Regions from separate parts of the Clostridium mucosae genome, predicted to be linked through region 2. Evidence: a T-box and tRNA genes for the amino acid it is inferred to sense, from the RefSeq annotation. Region 2 holds a T-box; the other holds one or more tRNA genes.
The links. The T-box of region 2 lies ahead of leuS (leucine--tRNA ligase). A T-box ahead of a tRNA ligase gene usually reads a tRNA of that ligase, here a tRNA-Leu.
Positions count from the first base shown of each region.

Region 1: it has a tRNA-Leu gene. The T-box ahead of leuS (leucine--tRNA ligase) is inferred to sense a tRNA for this amino acid. The anticodon was not compared.

Region 1 covers NZ_JANKAF010000005.1:172,749-181,475, reverse strand. The annotation lists gene spoIIE (stage II sporulation protein E) at 1-1,231, opposite strand, end outside; tRNA gene NSA50_RS08430 (tRNA-Leu) at 1,663-1,749, opposite strand; tRNA gene NSA50_RS08425 (tRNA-Met) at 1,755-1,831, opposite strand; tRNA gene NSA50_RS08420 (tRNA-Met) at 1,838-1,913, opposite strand; tRNA gene NSA50_RS08415 (tRNA-Leu) at 1,936-2,022, opposite strand; tRNA gene NSA50_RS08410 (tRNA-Met) at 2,028-2,104, opposite strand; tRNA gene NSA50_RS08405 (tRNA-Met) at 2,110-2,185, opposite strand; tRNA gene NSA50_RS08400 (tRNA-Leu) at 2,208-2,294, opposite strand; gene NSA50_RS08395 (S1 domain-containing RNA-binding protein) at 2,482-2,892, opposite strand; gene NSA50_RS08390 (FtsB family cell division protein) at 2,975-3,259, opposite strand; gene yabQ (spore cortex biosynthesis protein YabQ) at 3,343-3,732, opposite strand; gene yabP (sporulation protein YabP) at 3,741-4,034, opposite strand; gene NSA50_RS08375 (RNA-binding S4 domain-containing protein) at 4,086-4,346, opposite strand; gene NSA50_RS08370 (HU family DNA-binding protein) at 4,412-4,687, opposite strand; gene yabN (bifunctional methyltransferase/pyrophosphohydrolase YabN) at 4,891-6,363, opposite strand; gene NSA50_RS08360 (putative polysaccharide biosynthesis protein) at 6,383-7,918, opposite strand; gene spoVT (stage V sporulation protein T) at 8,024-8,572, opposite strand.
Region 2 covers NZ_JANKAF010000002.1:273,905-282,631, forward strand. The annotation lists gene NSA50_RS04605 (MATE family efflux transporter) at 1-385, opposite strand, end outside; gene NSA50_RS04610 (YccF domain-containing protein) at 582-944, opposite strand; gene NSA50_RS04615 (CoA-binding protein) at 970-1,338, opposite strand; T-box leader at 1,499-1,701, shown strand; gene leuS (leucine--tRNA ligase) at 1,753-4,203, shown strand; gene NSA50_RS04625 (TVP38/TMEM64 family protein) at 4,253-4,822, opposite strand; gene NSA50_RS04630 (class I SAM-dependent methyltransferase) at 4,934-5,674, opposite strand; gene NSA50_RS04635 (HesB-like protein) at 6,056-6,385, shown strand; gene NSA50_RS04640 (methionyl aminopeptidase) at 6,457-7,326, opposite strand; gene NSA50_RS04645 (hypothetical protein) at 7,669-8,325, opposite strand; gene NSA50_RS04650 (vWA domain-containing protein) at 8,472-8,727, opposite strand, start outside.

The sequences.
Region 1 (8,727 bases), on a different contig from region 2:
GTTCAGAAAAACCTTCAAAAGTAGAATGTAAATTACGATCCCAACACCTCTGTCTAAGCTCACAATTGTAACATACTCTATCTGCTAAGCTCTCTACCATAGCAGTTCCTTTATTATTTAATGATAAAATATCATTTTCTCCCAAATTCAATATTGATGATGATAAACTTGACAATATCGATTTCATTGAGTTAAGCCTATCAACAAACTCATTTTTTACACCATTTAGATGTATATCATTAATAATTTCTGCCTTCTTTTCTTGATTAAATTCCTTATTTATATATTCTATAACCTTTTTAGGAATACTAATTAAAATTACTATAGCTACTACTACTTCTATTCCTCCATAAATAGAAAATTTATCCGAATACATTGATACTATGAAGTAAACAACGGAATATGCTATTGAAGAAAATATCCTTCCCGTATCTTTAAATATTCCAATTATAAGTCCACATAAACTATATAAACCTATAGATATTATTATATCATTATTAGTTATTCCAATGACAAACCCCATCGAAACTCCTATAGCAGATCCTAATCCTGTCCCCCCTATATATGCAAAAATAGCTATTATAGTTAACGCTAATATATTTCTTAAATGAACTCCCAAAATATTTAAGTTACCTATTCCTGCAACCAATAAGCATAATAAAATCCCTATACTTATCAATTCTTCTGTTGAGAAGAAATAATTACTTTCTAATTCATCAACACAATTCAATGCATAATTAAGTATGTACCTAACAGGTATTATACTCAATACCTTTAAAGCCGAAAAAGTTAAATTAACGCCTATAGGCTGATTATTTATTATTAAATTATATATAAAAAATGTTGAAAATATTAAACCAAAAGTTACTGTGTCTCTTTGCTTTAACTCTATTTTATTACATATTTCAATATATAGCATTACTACAACAGCTACTATACAATAAGCAATTGCTCCTTCCAGAGTTTTATATATAGAAAGATATCCAGCAATAATACCTAATAGAGATAATAATATATCTCTTCCCTTCTCTTTTCTTATTCCAATAAGATATGCAATCCCAAAAGGCGCTATCCCCATATCTATAGTTACAGATAATAAAACTCTACTTAACAAAAATCCTATCAAAAAAGCTGCAATTGCACTAATAGCCGTCCCATTTAATCTTAATTCTTTTTTATTTTTTCTATTTTCTAATCTCTTATATGTTGATATATCAACACCATATTGCATATACTCCCCTCCAACTTCCATAAAATGTAATTTAAATTATAGCATTACTTTTAGGAAATATATGTCATATGATGTATCCTATTATCCACTTTCGTTGGACAATAAAATATAAATTTCCTTATATGTATTTAGATACTTTTTTAATATTATATTTATATAAATTTGCTTGAACTCTATGTATACTGATAGTTTATATAGTATTTTAATTATATAAATATCTATTATAAATTTCTTTTAATAGTTTAACTTTTAATACAATTTTGTCACTATAACAAACTTTATGAAGAACAAAATTTTTAAATATAGTAATTTTTTATTTTTGTTTATCATATAATTTATGTTATTAATTTTTATATTTAAACTTATATCTAGTCTTTAAATTAATAAAATTTTATATAACAAAAAAGTACTTAAGAAATCTTAAGTACTTTTGGTGCTGAAGACCGGAATCGAACCGGTACGGTATCGCTACCGCAGGATTTTAAGTCCTGTGCGTCTGCCTGTTCCGCCACTTCAGCGTATATGGTAGCGGAAATAGGACTTGAACCTACGACACCTCGGGTATGAACCGAGTGCTCTAGCCAGCTGAGCTATTCCGCCATTTTATGGTTGCGGGGGCAGGACTTGAACCTACGACCTTCGGGTTATGAGCCCGACGAGCTGCCAACTGCTCCACCCCGCGATATTATAAGCTAAATTCAACTTGGTGCTGAAGACCGGAATCGAACCGGTACGGTATCGCTACCGCAGGATTTTAAGTCCTGTGCGTCTGCCTGTTCCGCCACTTCAGCGTATATGGTAGCGGAAATAGGACTTGAACCTACGACACCTCGGGTATGAACCGAGTGCTCTAGCCAGCTGAGCTATTCCGCCATTTATGGTTGCGGGGGCAGGACTTGAACCTACGACCTTCGGGTTATGAGCCCGACGAGCTGCCAACTGCTCCACCCCGCGATATTATAAGTTGAATTTAGCTTGGTGCTGAAGACCGGAATCGAACCGGTACGGTATCGCTACCGCAGGATTTTAAGTCCTGTGCGTCTGCCTGTTCCGCCACTTCAGCATGTTTTTACTGTCGCCCCTCAGCGACAAAATTAATTATATATTATGTTTTCTATAGTGTCAACATATTTTTTAATTTTTTTCTAATAACATTATGTTACTCAAATAATAAAGGACTGATATCCATTATGCAATCAGCCCTTTATAGATTTATATATTAAATTTATATGATGTCTTTATTTATACTGTTAGAAGTTTCTTCTTCCACTTTTAGATTTAAAATCTTGATTCTTTTTTACATCTTGCATTCTTTCTTCGCTGTCCTTTAAGAATCTTGACATTATATCTTCAAAGTTACCTGAATTCCCACCGGATTTCTTATTTTCTGAAGACCAATCTATTTCTATAGGTTTTACTGATTTTTTTTGAACATTTGCTTGCTTAATTGATAAACTTATCTTACCATTATCGTCAATTGATATTACTTTTACCTTAACCTTGTCTTGTTCATTAAGATGTTGTCTAATATCCTTAACGAATGAATCTGCTACTTCTGAAATATGAACTAATCCTGTTTTACCTTCTATCTCTACGAAAGCTCCAAAACTAGTAATATTAACCACTGTACCTTCTAATATGTTTCCTGCCATTAAGGTCATGTTACAAAGATTCCTCCTTAAAAATTAAATAATATATGTTATTATAATAATAACCTTTTTTTGTAGTTTTAAAACATATTCTTTAGTTTTGCGTTTTAGGATTTACAACTTTTTCGCCCTCTTTTATCATTCCTAGCCTATCTCTTGCAAGTTTTTCAATATATTCATTAGAATCAACTTTTTTTAAATCTGCCTCTAACTTACTATTCTTACTTTTAAGCTCTTCTAGCTCTTTTTGGCTAATAATAATATTCTCTTGGATTCTTTTCATTGTAATTTCCTGTTTAATGTAATTAAATACGAAAATTGCAAAAATAAAAACTATAATTAATCTTTTAAGAGTTAATTGCTTTTTAATTGCTCTCACCCTCTTTAAAATATATTATATAATATATTTTAAACACTATACATATTTTATTCAAGCTATTTTTTTATGTTACTACTTTGAATCTACTTTTTTCCACAAATATTATAATATACAACTTTTATAGGATAAATTAAATTTTTCAAAATTATCCTTATAATTTTACTAACTTTATCTATTATATATCTCTCTAACTTTAAAATTGTAGGGCTTATTAATTTTAAATAAATAATCAAGGTTACTATCATGAATATATATACATATGGTCCTAAGAAGGCATAATTAGTGTATAGTAAAAAAGCAAATACTATAAAAGCAGTTAATATCCAAAATAAAATATCTTCTATTATGATTATTATCTTGGGTATTTTTACTCCTCTTATTATGTTATACAGGTCAAACATAATTCCTATCAGTATTCCCGAAAGAATGGAATACATAACTATGTCAAATTGAACATCTATTGATAACGGCATACTTACCTCTATTTAAACAACTTAGAAATTATATTTTCTTTTTCTTTTTTAACTTCTTTACTACTATATACTATGGAAGATATATTTCCTATAATTATTACGTCACCATTCTGTACATCTAATTTATTCATCTTTAATTCTGATCCCTTGATAGTTAAAAACCCTAATTTTGTATTTAATAATATTTTTTCATCATCGAAACTTATGACTTCTTCTACCCCTGTAAGTGTTAATCTTTTTCTATTCTCTAAAGTTATATTACCCCTTGGCTCTTCTAACTTATTTTCATTTCTCTTTTCCATCTTATCTCCTCCACATATTCTTTATAAAAATATATGAAGGAGTTATTGTTTTTATTCTTTATCTTCCTCTCCTTCTAATATCTCATACATTTCTTTTGCATTTTCTTTTTTTACATGCTCAACTATATTAATTATTCTTGCCTTTAATGATCTATTTGCAAATTGAATTTCTATTATATCGCCTTCTTTTACAACTGTTGATGCTTTTGCAACTTTATCATTAATAGAAACTCTTCCCCCTTCACAAACCTCTTTAGCAACTGTTCTTCTCTTTATTATTCTAGAAACCTTAAGATATTTATCTAACCTCATAATAACTCTCCTTATTATTTTATATTATCAAAAGAACCCGAGGGAATACTCGGGTTCTAAATATACTACTTATTAACTTTTTCCTTAAATTCTTTACCAGCTTTAAATACTGGAACTGTTGAAGCTGGAATGTTTATAGTTTCTTTAGTTCTAGGATTTCTTCCTTCTCTTGCAGCTCTTTCTCTTGTTTCGAAAGTTCCGAATCCAACTAATTGAACTTTTTCACCTTTTTCTAACGCTTCTTCAACGCTTTCTATGAATGATTTTAAAGCTAATTCAGCATCTTTCTTAGTTAATTTACTTTTTTCTGACATGCTAGTGATTAATTCTGCTTTATTCACAATTACATCCTCCTTAAATAACCCGTTATATATTTTAGTAGTTAACTATTTCTGTTAATATGTACTATAACTACATTCTCTTATTATATATCGTCTTTTGGTGCTAGTCTATAACATTATCAATTTTTTGTTATAAAAGCTATTTATTACAATAAGTTATTTATAGTATAGTATAAACCACTATATATTATTCTTCAAAAAATTTATAAATCCTTCTTTTTCTCATTAAATTCTTTGTTTTTTGCTTGTTCCCATAACAAATCCATCTCCTTTAATGTCATTTCATTTAAATTTTTGTTGGATTTTAAAGCCTCTTCTTCTATAAAAGAAAATCTTCTTATAAATTTTTGTATAGTTGAATTTACCGCTTCTTCTTCATCAATATTTAATTTTCTGGCTACATTAACACATGCAAATATTAAGTCTCCTACTTCATCTTTTATTTTTTCCTTATTATTGGATTTATATACATCTAATACCTCTTTTAATTCCTCTTGCACCTTTAAAGCTGCATCTTCAATATCATCCCAGTCAAATCCTACTTTAGCTGCCTTTTTTTGAACCTTATGCGCTCTAATCAAAGAAGGTAGTGCCTTAGCTATTGCATTCATTTCTTCTGTAACTGTATTAAAACTCTTTTCTGTCCTCTTAAGTTCTTCCCAATTTTCAAGAACTTCTCCACTATTATTAACTTTTCCATCACTAAATACATGAGGATGTCTATAAATCATTTTATTACATATAGATTCAAGTATATCATAAATATTAAAATACCCATCATCTTTACCTAATGAAGCATGGAAAACTACATGTAATAGAACATCTCCTAATTCTTCTACCATTCCATCTATATCATCATTATTTATACTATCTATAACTTCGTAAGCTTCTTCTAAAAGTTGATTTTTAATACTCTCATGAGTTTGTTCCGTATCCCATGGACAACCATTTTCTCCTCTTAAAGTATCTATTATCTCAACTAAATCATTAAAATCTTTTTTATTATCCATATCTTTAGGTATATATATAGATGTCAAGTAATCTATATCTTCTTGCATATCAAGCTCATATATTGGTATTTTCCTTACAGATTCTTCTGAAACTATCCCTGCAGCTCTAACATAATATATCTCAGTTTCATCATTATAATATTCAAGTAATCTAAGCTTAACTTCTGATGCTATTAACGGATTGTACACCTGAGTTATTATAGTTCCTATTCTTTTGTCTAAAATTTGATTTTTCATATCAAATGCATCTATAACCTTTAGTCCTTCTATCGGATCAATCTTTAATACATCCATCATAGCATCTATAAAACTTACAGCTGGAAGTATTTCATAACTTATTCCTTTTTCATCGCATAAATTCATAAGATTAAAAACTGATTTTTCTGCAACTAAAGGATGTCCTGGAACTGCATATATTATCTCTTCATCCTCTTTATACTTACTTACTATATCTTCTGCGATGCTATTATAAACCTGATCAAAGCTTTCAGACGTTTCATAATAGTGATCATATGTTTTGAATTCTTTTATCTTTCCTCTTAAATAATCAACAGTAGGATGTTTCTCTGTTCTAAAATAAATATTTTTCCCCTCTTCTAATGCCTTAACTGCTCCTATAGTTAAAGCTTCAGGTGCTCCTGGCCCTAAACCTATTATCTTTATCATTAGGTTCTCTCCTTACTCATTAATTTTTTACAATTCTATTTTTTATTTCGTCTATGCTAAATACCTTTAGTATTAGTATTAATGCCATATATATAATAATACCCAAAAATATAGCTATTAAGCAAGCAGAACCATTACTACCTGTTTTATTAAATAAATATAAATATGCTGATAATACTCCAAATATCATAATTAAAGCTGCAATAATCGGTTTTATAGTTGTTTGATATATATTTAATTTTAATTTTAATCTCTTCTTTAGTGAAATTAAGTTTAGTATTGTTGATACTAAGTAAGCTGATATACTAGCTATTACTGCTCCATAAATATTTATATTTGGCATAGGCACTAGCACAAATGTTAAAATAATCTTTACGATACATCCTATAAACAAGTTTATTATAGGTCTAATATAATGACCTATTCCTTGCATAATTGATGTAGTTGTCTGAGTAATTATTATGAATGGAACTGATAAAGATAAGTATTTAAGTATTAATACGCCATCCCATTTCCCGGGAAATATTAGTTTCATTATTGGCCCTGCAAGAAAAAACAACCCTAATGTACATGGCATAGCTATTAACATAGATAGCTTTATTGATAATTGAACTTTTGACTCCAAATCCTTTCTTCTATTCATTATATAATTTTCTGCTATTATAGGAATCAGTGAGGTTCCTACTGCCATAGATAATGTTAATGGAATATTAGTTATTACATTTGCCTTTCCTGTTAATTGCGCATATAAAATAGTTGCACTTTCTGATGTTAAGCCAGCTTGCAAAAGCTTTTGTGGAACTAATATAGAATCAATTAAGCTCATTATAGTCCCTACTGTTGTTCCCACTGAAATAGGTAAAGCAATTTTCAAAATAGAAGTTAGTACTTCTGGGTTACTTTTAATTTTTTTACTCCACATTTGCTTTTTTACTTTTTTATACTTTTCGTGAAGATAAGTTGCTCCTATTACTCCTCCAGCAGCTGCCCCAAAAGCAGCTCCCCCTGCTGCATATTCTATTCCCTTAGGTAAAAATAATATAGCAAGTCCAACTCCTATTATCACCCTTCCTATCTGCTCAAGTATTTGTGATACTCCTGATGGAGTCATATTTTGCAGCCCTTGAAAAAAACCCCTATATATAGTCATTATAGATATTACAAATGGTGCAAAGGATATTCCAAGTAAAGCATAATATGATTTCATATCCCACTGAACAAATTTAATAATAGGTTTAGCAAAAAAGAATAATATAAGGGTTGTACCAACACCTAAGAACATCATTAAGATTGTTGATTCTTTTACAACCTCGAATATTCCCTGTATATCTCCCTTTGCCTTTTTCTCTGATATCATTTTCGAAATAGCTACTGGTACTCCTGATGCCATAGCAACGAAAAACATATATAAAGGATATGACATTTGATAATATCCAACACCTTCGTCACCTATAAGCATTATTAGTGGCCATCTAAAGAATAATCCTAAAAATTTCGCTACTATTCCTGCTATTCCAAGTACTAGACTTGCTTTAAGTAGTGATTGTTTCTTCATAAAATACCTCCAAACTCAAAATAGTTCTAGTAAATTTGTATTGTAAGTTTAGAGGTATTATTACTTTATTTTATTGATAACTTTATATTTAATAAAATATTTATTTTATTGTTCCATTTGCTTACCTAAGAAAGCTGAAGCAGTTTCAGATAACTTTAATTCAAGTTCTCCTAGCTTTTCTCCTGATTCTTTTGATAATATAATAACTGCTCCAATTGCATCACCTTCAGCTATTATTGGAGATATTACTTGGCTAGCGTATTTTCCTATTTCTTCATCATTATGTAATGGAATAGTCTTATTTTGTTCTGTTATAAGAACAGCTCTTCTATCTTCCATTATTTTTTCTAATTCTACACTAACTTTTCTTTCCATGTAGTCTCTTTTTGGAGCTCCACTTACTGATATAAATGCGTCTTTATCTGCAATTAAAACAATATGTCCAATTGCTTGTTGCAAGCTTTCAGCATATTCTTTTGAGAAATCTGTCAACTCTCCAATTGGTGAATATTTTTTTAAAATAACCCCGCCTTCTCTATCAGTGAAAATCTCTAATGGATCCCCTTCTCTAATTCTTAATGTTCTTCTTATCTCTTTTGGTATAACAACTCTACCTAAGTCATCAATACGTCTAACAATTCCTGTTGCCTTCATTATTATGAGCTACCTCCTTTTATTAATAATAATTAGTTGCAATATTATTATTTGACTTCTTAGAAATTTTATACACATATAACCAAAATTTATAAAACGATATCATATTGCTAGTTTTCTTAAATAATATATAAAATATATAAAGTTATAATTAA
Region 2 (8,727 bases):
CACTAGCTCCAAAAGCCCATAATAAATCTTCTCTAAAAATTAAAAATCCAATTGTACATATTAATCCAATAATTATTAAAGTAGAAAAACTATTACTAATAATCCTTTCAGCACCATCATCATCTTTTCCACCCATTTTTATTGCTGCAAGTGGAGCTCCACCCATACCTATAAGAGCTGAAAATGCTGATATTATCATTATAATAGGGAAAGCTACCCCTACTCCAGCCATAGCAACTTCTCCATTTGCCATTCTTCCTATAAATATTCTATCAACTATGTTGTATAACACATTCACTAATTGTGCTACAATAGCAGGGAGCGCTAAACTTACTAATAGTTTTCCTACAGATCCTTCCCCCAAATTGGTTCTAACTCTAGACATATACTTCTCTCCTTATCGTACCTATATTTATCCTTTCTATAAGTTAATTTTCAAAAATTAACTTATATAATACTTAATTAAGTTATAATTATGATTACTTTTCATTATAACTTATACAATATGATACTACTAAAAAGAGAAACATTAAACCTAATTTTACTTAATACATATAAAATTTACAGTTTAACCATAAACTTTATATTATTTCTTTACCAAATGGCATTAATGATAACTTAGCTAATTTTAATGATTGCTTTGCAAAAGGTATTCCAATTATAGTAATACATAAAAAGAAAGCACTAATTAAATTTGCTATACACATTTCAAATCCACCAAATATAATCCATAATATATTAAGCAATAAATTTAAACCACTATCATTTTTAGTAACAACTTCTTTTCCAAATGGAGCAAATTGTAGACTAGCCATTTTAAAACATTGAAGTCCTATTGGAATTCCTACTATAGTAATGCACCATAATAATCCAAATCCTAGCCATGCTAATGCATTAAAAAGGCCTCCAAATATAATCCAAATTAAATTTCCTAAACAAGACATGCTTGCATCCCCCTTTATTTTAATCCTATATATGATTCAACTGAATTAATGCACAGTTTTCTATAGTATTTATAGAGTTCTCATTGCAATATTTTAATATTTCATCACTTTCAGCACCTGGTTGTATTAGTACATTTTTTATTCCTAATTCTCTTGCTTCTTTTAAAAACTCTATCCCATATTTTGCATTTATACATAAATCAATAGCCTCTATATTATATGGAACCTCTTTTAAATTAGTGTAAATATCTTCCCCACCTTTAGGATGAACTCCACTTACTTTGTATCCTTTTAATTTAAACTTATTTAAAATCTTATTTGCATATTTTGTTTCATTAGAAACATCACCTATAACAACCCAATTTTTAAGTTTCATTAACTCTTCTATATTCATTTCCTTTACCTCCCTTTAAGTTTTATATGATTAATATATCCAATTGTCTCTTTTTCATCAACAAATTTCTAAATATATTTTAGTTCATATAATTTACTATTTTGAGGTTGTTGACTTATATTGTAATAAAATATATAATTGAGTATATTAAAATTATATATTTATTGCATTGATTAGGAGTAGTATTATAAATGTTATTCTTTAGAGAGCTGTTGGTTGCTGAAAAACAGTGTTTAACTTATAAGAACTTGCCTATGAGCTTACTTGTTAAAAGCAAGTACGGGAAACCGTTATATATTTGAGTGAGAAAAATATTATTTTTCTAATAAGAGTGGTACCGCGAATATATCCTTCGTCTCTTAATTGAGATGAAGGGTTTTTTTATATTATTTTTACTTTTAAGGAGGAATTATTGTGGCTAATTATGGAACTTCCATAGATAAAAAATGGCAAGATAAATGGGAAGAAACAAATCTTTATAAATTTGACCCAAATAAGGAAGGAGAAAAACTTTATGTTTTAGAAATGTTCTCTTATCCTTCAGGTAGCCAACTACATGCAGGACATTGGTTTAACTATGGACCTGTTGATTCATGGGCTAGAATGAAAAGAATGCAAGGATATAATGTATTTCAACCAATGGGATTTGATGCATTCGGACTTCCTGCAGAAAACTTTGCAATAAAAACAGGAATTCATCCAAAGGATTCAACTGATAAAAATATAGACACTATGGAAAAACAATTAAAAGCTATGGGAGCTATGTTTAACTGGGATAATGAAGTTATAACATGTAACCCAGACTATTATAAATGGACTCAATGGGTATTCTTAAAATTATATGAAAAAGGATTAGCTTATAGAAAAAAAGCCCCTGTAAATTGGTGTCCATCTTGTAATACAGTTTTAGCTAATGAGCAAGTTCATGAAGGTGCTTGTGAAAGATGTTCAACTGAGGTTACAAAAAAAGATTTAACTCAATGGTTCTTAAAAATAACTGATTACGCTGATGAACTATTAGAAAAACTAGATACTTTAGATTGGCCAGAAAAAACTGTTGCTATGCAAAAACACTGGATTGGTAAATCTACTGGTGCAGAAGTTACGTTTAAGGTTAAAGATTCCGATATAAAATTTGATGTATTTACTACTAGAGTTGATACATTAAATGGTGTAACTTATGTTGTTTTAGCACCTGAAAATCCACTTGTTGATGAACTTACAACTTCAGAATATAAAGAAGATGTTGAAAACTACAAAGAAGAAGCTAAAAAGCAATCTGATATAGAAAGACAATCTTTATCAAGAGAAAAAACTGGTGTATTTACAGGTTCTTATGCTATAAATCCTATAAACAATAAAGAAGTTCCAATTTGGATTGGAGACTATGTTTTATCAACTTACGGAACTGGTGCTGTTATGGCTGTTCCTGCACATGATGAAAGAGATTATGCTTTTGCCACAAAGTTTAATTTACCAATAGAAAAAGTTATAACTAGCAAAAATGGTGATAGTACTGAATTACCTTATTGCGAATATGGAGTGTTAGTTAACTCTGGAGAATTCGATGGATTAACTACTGAAGAAGCTAAAGAAAAGATAGTTGAAAAATTATCATCTATGAATCTTGGTTCTTCAAAAGTTAATTATAGATTAAGAGACTGGTTAGTATCTAGACAAAGATATTGGGGAGCTCCTATTCCTATGATTCACTGTGAGCATTGTGGAACTGTACCTGTACCTGAAGATCAATTGCCAGTAGAACTTCCATATAATGTTGAATTTGCTCCAGATGGAAAATCTCCACTTGCAAAATGTGAAGATTTTATAAATACAACTTGTCCAAAGTGTGGAAAACCAGCTAAAAGAGAAGCTGATACTTTAGATACATTTGTATGCTCATCTTGGTATCAATTAAGATATCCTGATAGCAAAAATAGCGAAAAAGCTTTTGATAAAGATATAGTAAATAAAATGCTTCCAGTAGATAAATACGTAGGTGGACCTGAACATGCTTGTATGCATTTATTATATGCTAGATTCATAACTAAAGCTTTAAGAGATATGGGATATTTAGATTTTGATGAACCATTTAAATCATTAACTCACCAAGGATTAATTCTTGGACCTGATGGATTAAAAATGAGTAAATCAAAAGGAAATACTATTTCTCCAAATGACTATATTTCAGAATATGGTTCAGACGTATTTAGAATGTACCTAATGTTTGGATTTGCTTACATTGAAGGTGGAGCTTGGAGCGATGATGGACTTAAGTCTGTTGCAAGATTTGTAGATAGAATAGAAAGATATCTTGATATAGCTAGAGAAGCCATTGAATCTAATAAAAACAATAAAACTACTTTAGATAAAGCTGAAAAAGAATTAAACTTCTGGTTACATAATGCAATTAAAGGTGTAACTGAAGATGCTGATAAATTCCAATTTAACACTGCAATTGCAAGAATGATGGAATTTGTTAATGCTTTTTCTAAATACTTGCAAGAAGATATTAAGAATTTAGATTTCTTAAAGAAAACTTGCATAGACTTCTTAAAAATTCTAGCACCTTTTGCACCTCATTTTACTGAAGAGCAATGGAGTTTATTTGGATTAGATTTCTCAATATTCAACGAAACTTGGCCAACATATGATCCAAAGGCTTTAGTTAAAGATGAAGTTGAAATAGCTATTCAAGTTAATGGTAAAATTAAAGCAAAAATAAATGTTTCAACTGATTTAGATGAAGAAGGAATTAAAGCTGCTTCTTTAGCTAATGAAAGTATAGTTGCTGCAACTGAAGGCAAGAATATAGTTAAAGTAATAGTTATAAAAGGAAGACTTGTAAATATAGTTGTTAAATAAATTTAATTAATATATCATATCTTAAAAAGGGTAAAGTACTAAATCTACTTTACCCTTTAATTTTATTCCGTTTTATATTCTTTAAAGTTATATATAATAACAATATTGCTAATAAAGTTATAATTAGTCTAAGAAAATTTTCTTCAATATTAATTAAATCATAACTTATTAATGCTTCAAGAGCTATAGATGGTATTTTTCCTAAAAAAGTAGCCGTTATAAATATAAATCCTTTCACATTACTAATAGCTGCTGCAAGAGTAACAAAGCCTGAAGGTATAAATGGTACCAATCTACCTTCAAATATAAGAAACCCTACATTCTTTCCTTCACCATCAACTATTGCTTTTAGTAATCTATGTTTATTTTTAATATTTTCTGCTCCTTTTTTAAATCCTAGTCTATATATTATAAAACTTATATAACCTCCTATAGTTTCTCCAAGTACTGAAATTATAAAACCTTCAAAAGCTCCAAAAAATATAATATTTGCTCCTGTTACAACTATCGATGGCACTACTCCTAATATTGCAATTATTGTACTTATCAATATTGATATAGGAATAGCATACATACTATATTTTTGAAATAATATAATTATGTTATCTAAATTAAACATATTTTAAACCTTAATTTCCGTCCTTAATAAATTTATCTATTATAAATACCATACTGATAGATTTTACAATAAATTTAGTTGTATCTTTAAAAGCAAATTATAACATCTTTATTAATCTAATGCTACTTTAAAACTTTTTAAGACATCGCTTACTAATTTCTCGTCTAATTGCTTATAATACTCTAAAAGATTTGAATCTTGAAGCGCAATAAATATATTTTTGCTTATTTCCATCCACAGCTCTGGTATATAGACCCATACTATTTCTTCATATTTACAACTTAATAAAAAATGCTCCATTCCCCAAAATAAATATTCCTCTATATTATGCAATTTATTAAATTTAACATAATCATCCACTACTTGTTCTGTAAGTTTATACTCATATATATCTACATAAAAGAAATCAAAGCTTTCACCAGTAACCTTATAAGCATCTTCATTTATTATTTTTATTTTAAGGTTATTTTCAAAATTTGAACAATATAAATCTATTATATCTTTTTCTATTTCATAAACTACAATTTCAGTTACATCTTCTTTTTTCGCTAATTCTTGAACTACATACCCTAATCCTAGGCCAACTACCCCAACTCTTCCTTTTGCATATTTTATAAACATATAAGAGCTTTCTATTTCTAGTGGAGAAATTTTCATCCATATATTATTAGGTCCGTGTAACTCTAAAATATTTAAATCTATATTTTCTTTCTTACTATACATATATCCATTAATGAAATCTTTTTCTTCATTTACTTTCTTTATTTCAAAACTTCCAACTTTCCCCAAAGCTATTAAGTTATTATATTCATTTATTTTGTCTACTAAATAAGTTCTGTCATATGGCTTCAAAATAATACTTCCCTTCTGAATGAATAATAATTAAATTACATATAATAATTTATGTAAAATTTTATTTTCTATAATAAACATTTTCTCCTCAATAAAATTGTTTCTTCTTTAATATACTCATATATTTCAATTAATAACCTATGTAATTAAAAATATTAGCATATTCTATGATTGATATATTTATTTAATAAAATATTAATCCTTTATAATAATTTATATAATTTTATTATTTATATTAATTATTATATTTACAATATATAGTAATGACAATAACTATTTATTAAAATTTACTATATATTGCATTAAAAAACTCTTGATATTTAAATATACTGTGTTATACTAGTGATATAAATTATCATTTAATAATAGAAGGTGAATAATATGGATAAAATAATAATAAGTGAAGAAGCATACAACGAATTTAAATCATTTTTAGATGAAAATGAAGTTGATAACTACAGTATAAGAATTAACTTAGCTGGATTTGGATGTAGTGGTCCTGCTTTCAATATATCTGTTGATGAAGCAAAAGAAGGAGACGTTACTCAAAAAGTTAACGACATTACTTTCGTAGTAGAAGAAAAACTAGTTGATGAATTCGGTGGATTCAAGTTACTTTCAACTGACGAAAATGAAGGAAGAGGATTATCTCTTAAACCAGTTATCGAAGTTGAAGGCGGATGTGGATCTTGCGGTGGCGGATGTCACTAATTTAAAAATTGTTATGCTTTAACATAAAGAAAGCTGTATCATTAATTTGATACAGCTTTTTCTATTATATTTTACCAAGCTATTATTTCAGCTCCATCTTCTGTTACTAAAACAGTATATTCCCATTGTGCGGAATATCCACCATCCTCTGTGAAAACAGTCCATTCATCATCTTCATCTACAAATACCTCATAACTACCCTCATTTAGCATAGGTTCAATTGTAAATATCATTCCTGGAACTAGAACCATTCCTTCTCCTCTTTTGCCATAATGAGCTACAAAAGGATCTTCATGAAACTTTAAGCCTACTCCATGTCCTCCAAAAGCTCTTACAACTGAAAAACCATTTGCTTCTGCATGTTCTTGTATCACAGCTCCTATATCACCTAAGAATCCCCAAGGCTTAACTGCTTCAAATCCCTTATCTAAGCATTCCTTAGTAACTCTAATAAGCTTTGCATCCTCTTTACTTACATTACCTATCATATACATTCTTGATGCATCAGAATAGTATCCATTATAAATAGTTGATACATCTACATTGACTATATCACCATCTTCTAAAACAGTATCTTCACTTGGAATACCATGACATACAACATCATTAATAGACACACAAACACTCTTTGGAAATCCTCCATAGTTTAATGGTGCTGGTATTGCTCCACTATTAACAGTAAGGTCATGAACTATTTTATTTATTTCTTCTGTAGTCATTCCAACCTTAATTTTTTCTTGCACTAAATCTAATACTGCGTTATTTATTTTAGCACTTTCTTTAATTCCTTCTATTTGCTCTTTATTCTTTATTAAATCTCTAGTTGGAACTTCATAACCTCTCAATTTTAAGCTTTCTAATTTTTCATCAAATTCAATATGGCACTTCTTGTACTTTTTGCCACTTCCACACCAACATTGATCATTTCTATTTAAATTCATATTAAACCTCCTAAAAATCGTATAGTTATAATATATGTATTCCATCTTAAATAGTCATTTTATATTATATTTCTACTATAACTAAATGTGGCTTAAATATTAGGAACTTATATTAACTAATACTACTTATTATTTCTTATACTATAAATATATCACATATTTTTTATTATAAACTTAAAATTTAGTTGAAATAAGAAATCTTATTAAATTTATTATATTTATTAATAACTTTAATAAAATAAATAAAAATATTCCTTACATTCATAAATTTATTTATTAATTATTATATCCACCATTATATTTATTAAAAGAAAAAATACTCTATTTTTAGAGTATTTCAAATTAATTCTTTATAGTAAATTCATAATTTAAATATGGATCCATTATAGAATTCATTCCTTCTAGAACATCTATCCAGTAATCCTTCTTAATTGTAAGTAATTCTTTATCTTCTTCATCTACATTTTTAAATTTGTCCTCGTTAAATTCTTTGTAAAACGCATCTAATTGAGTAGCCATATTACTCATAGCTTCAAAATTATCTAATGTTTCACCATCTAAGATAATCTTCTCATTATGGTTTTTCATTTCAAAACTTAAGTATTCAAATAGTAAACTTTCAATTCTAGAATAAACTTCATTAGGTATCTCTTTTGATATCTTTGATTTTTTCTTTATAGATACAATTTCTTCTTTTCCATAATCTCTATAGTTTGCCCATAAACTTGTAAACTCTTCAGATATTGAACTATAGCTTTTATATAATGTTAATAATTCCTCATTACTAATACTTCCTGCTTTAATACATTGATTTAATGTATTTAATACACCTTCATTTCTACTTCTTATCTCTTCAACACTTTTATAAGTTTCTTTTCCTATTAATATTTTGTAGCGTGAATTCATTACCGATGTGTAAACGTTTATCAAAAGACTTACAATCAATACAAATACTATTAAAAGAATACTATTATTTTTACTTATTTTATAAGATTTCATAATGCACCCCCACAATTTTGTATTATACCATAAATTATTGGCTAATACCAGTATTGGGAATACTTTACCAAGTTAAATAATGTAGAATGAAAACTTAATGGAGTTTGCTATGCAATTCCATCAAATTTTCATTCTTATTTTTTTATTTAAAAATATCTTCCGTGTTCTTGTTGATACTCCTTAATCATCTCTAATCCAGCAGTACCACCTTCACCTTTTTCTAATCTACCTTCTATTCTTTTTATTTGTCCATAAGGATTTGATAAAGATAATTCTTCATCTCCTGTTAATACCCAAATTGTATTTGGATTCAAAGGCTTAATTTCTAATTCCTTTTCACCTACCCCATCTGTAAAATATATAAGAACATGATTTCGCAGCTTATTTTCTTTTATATATTTG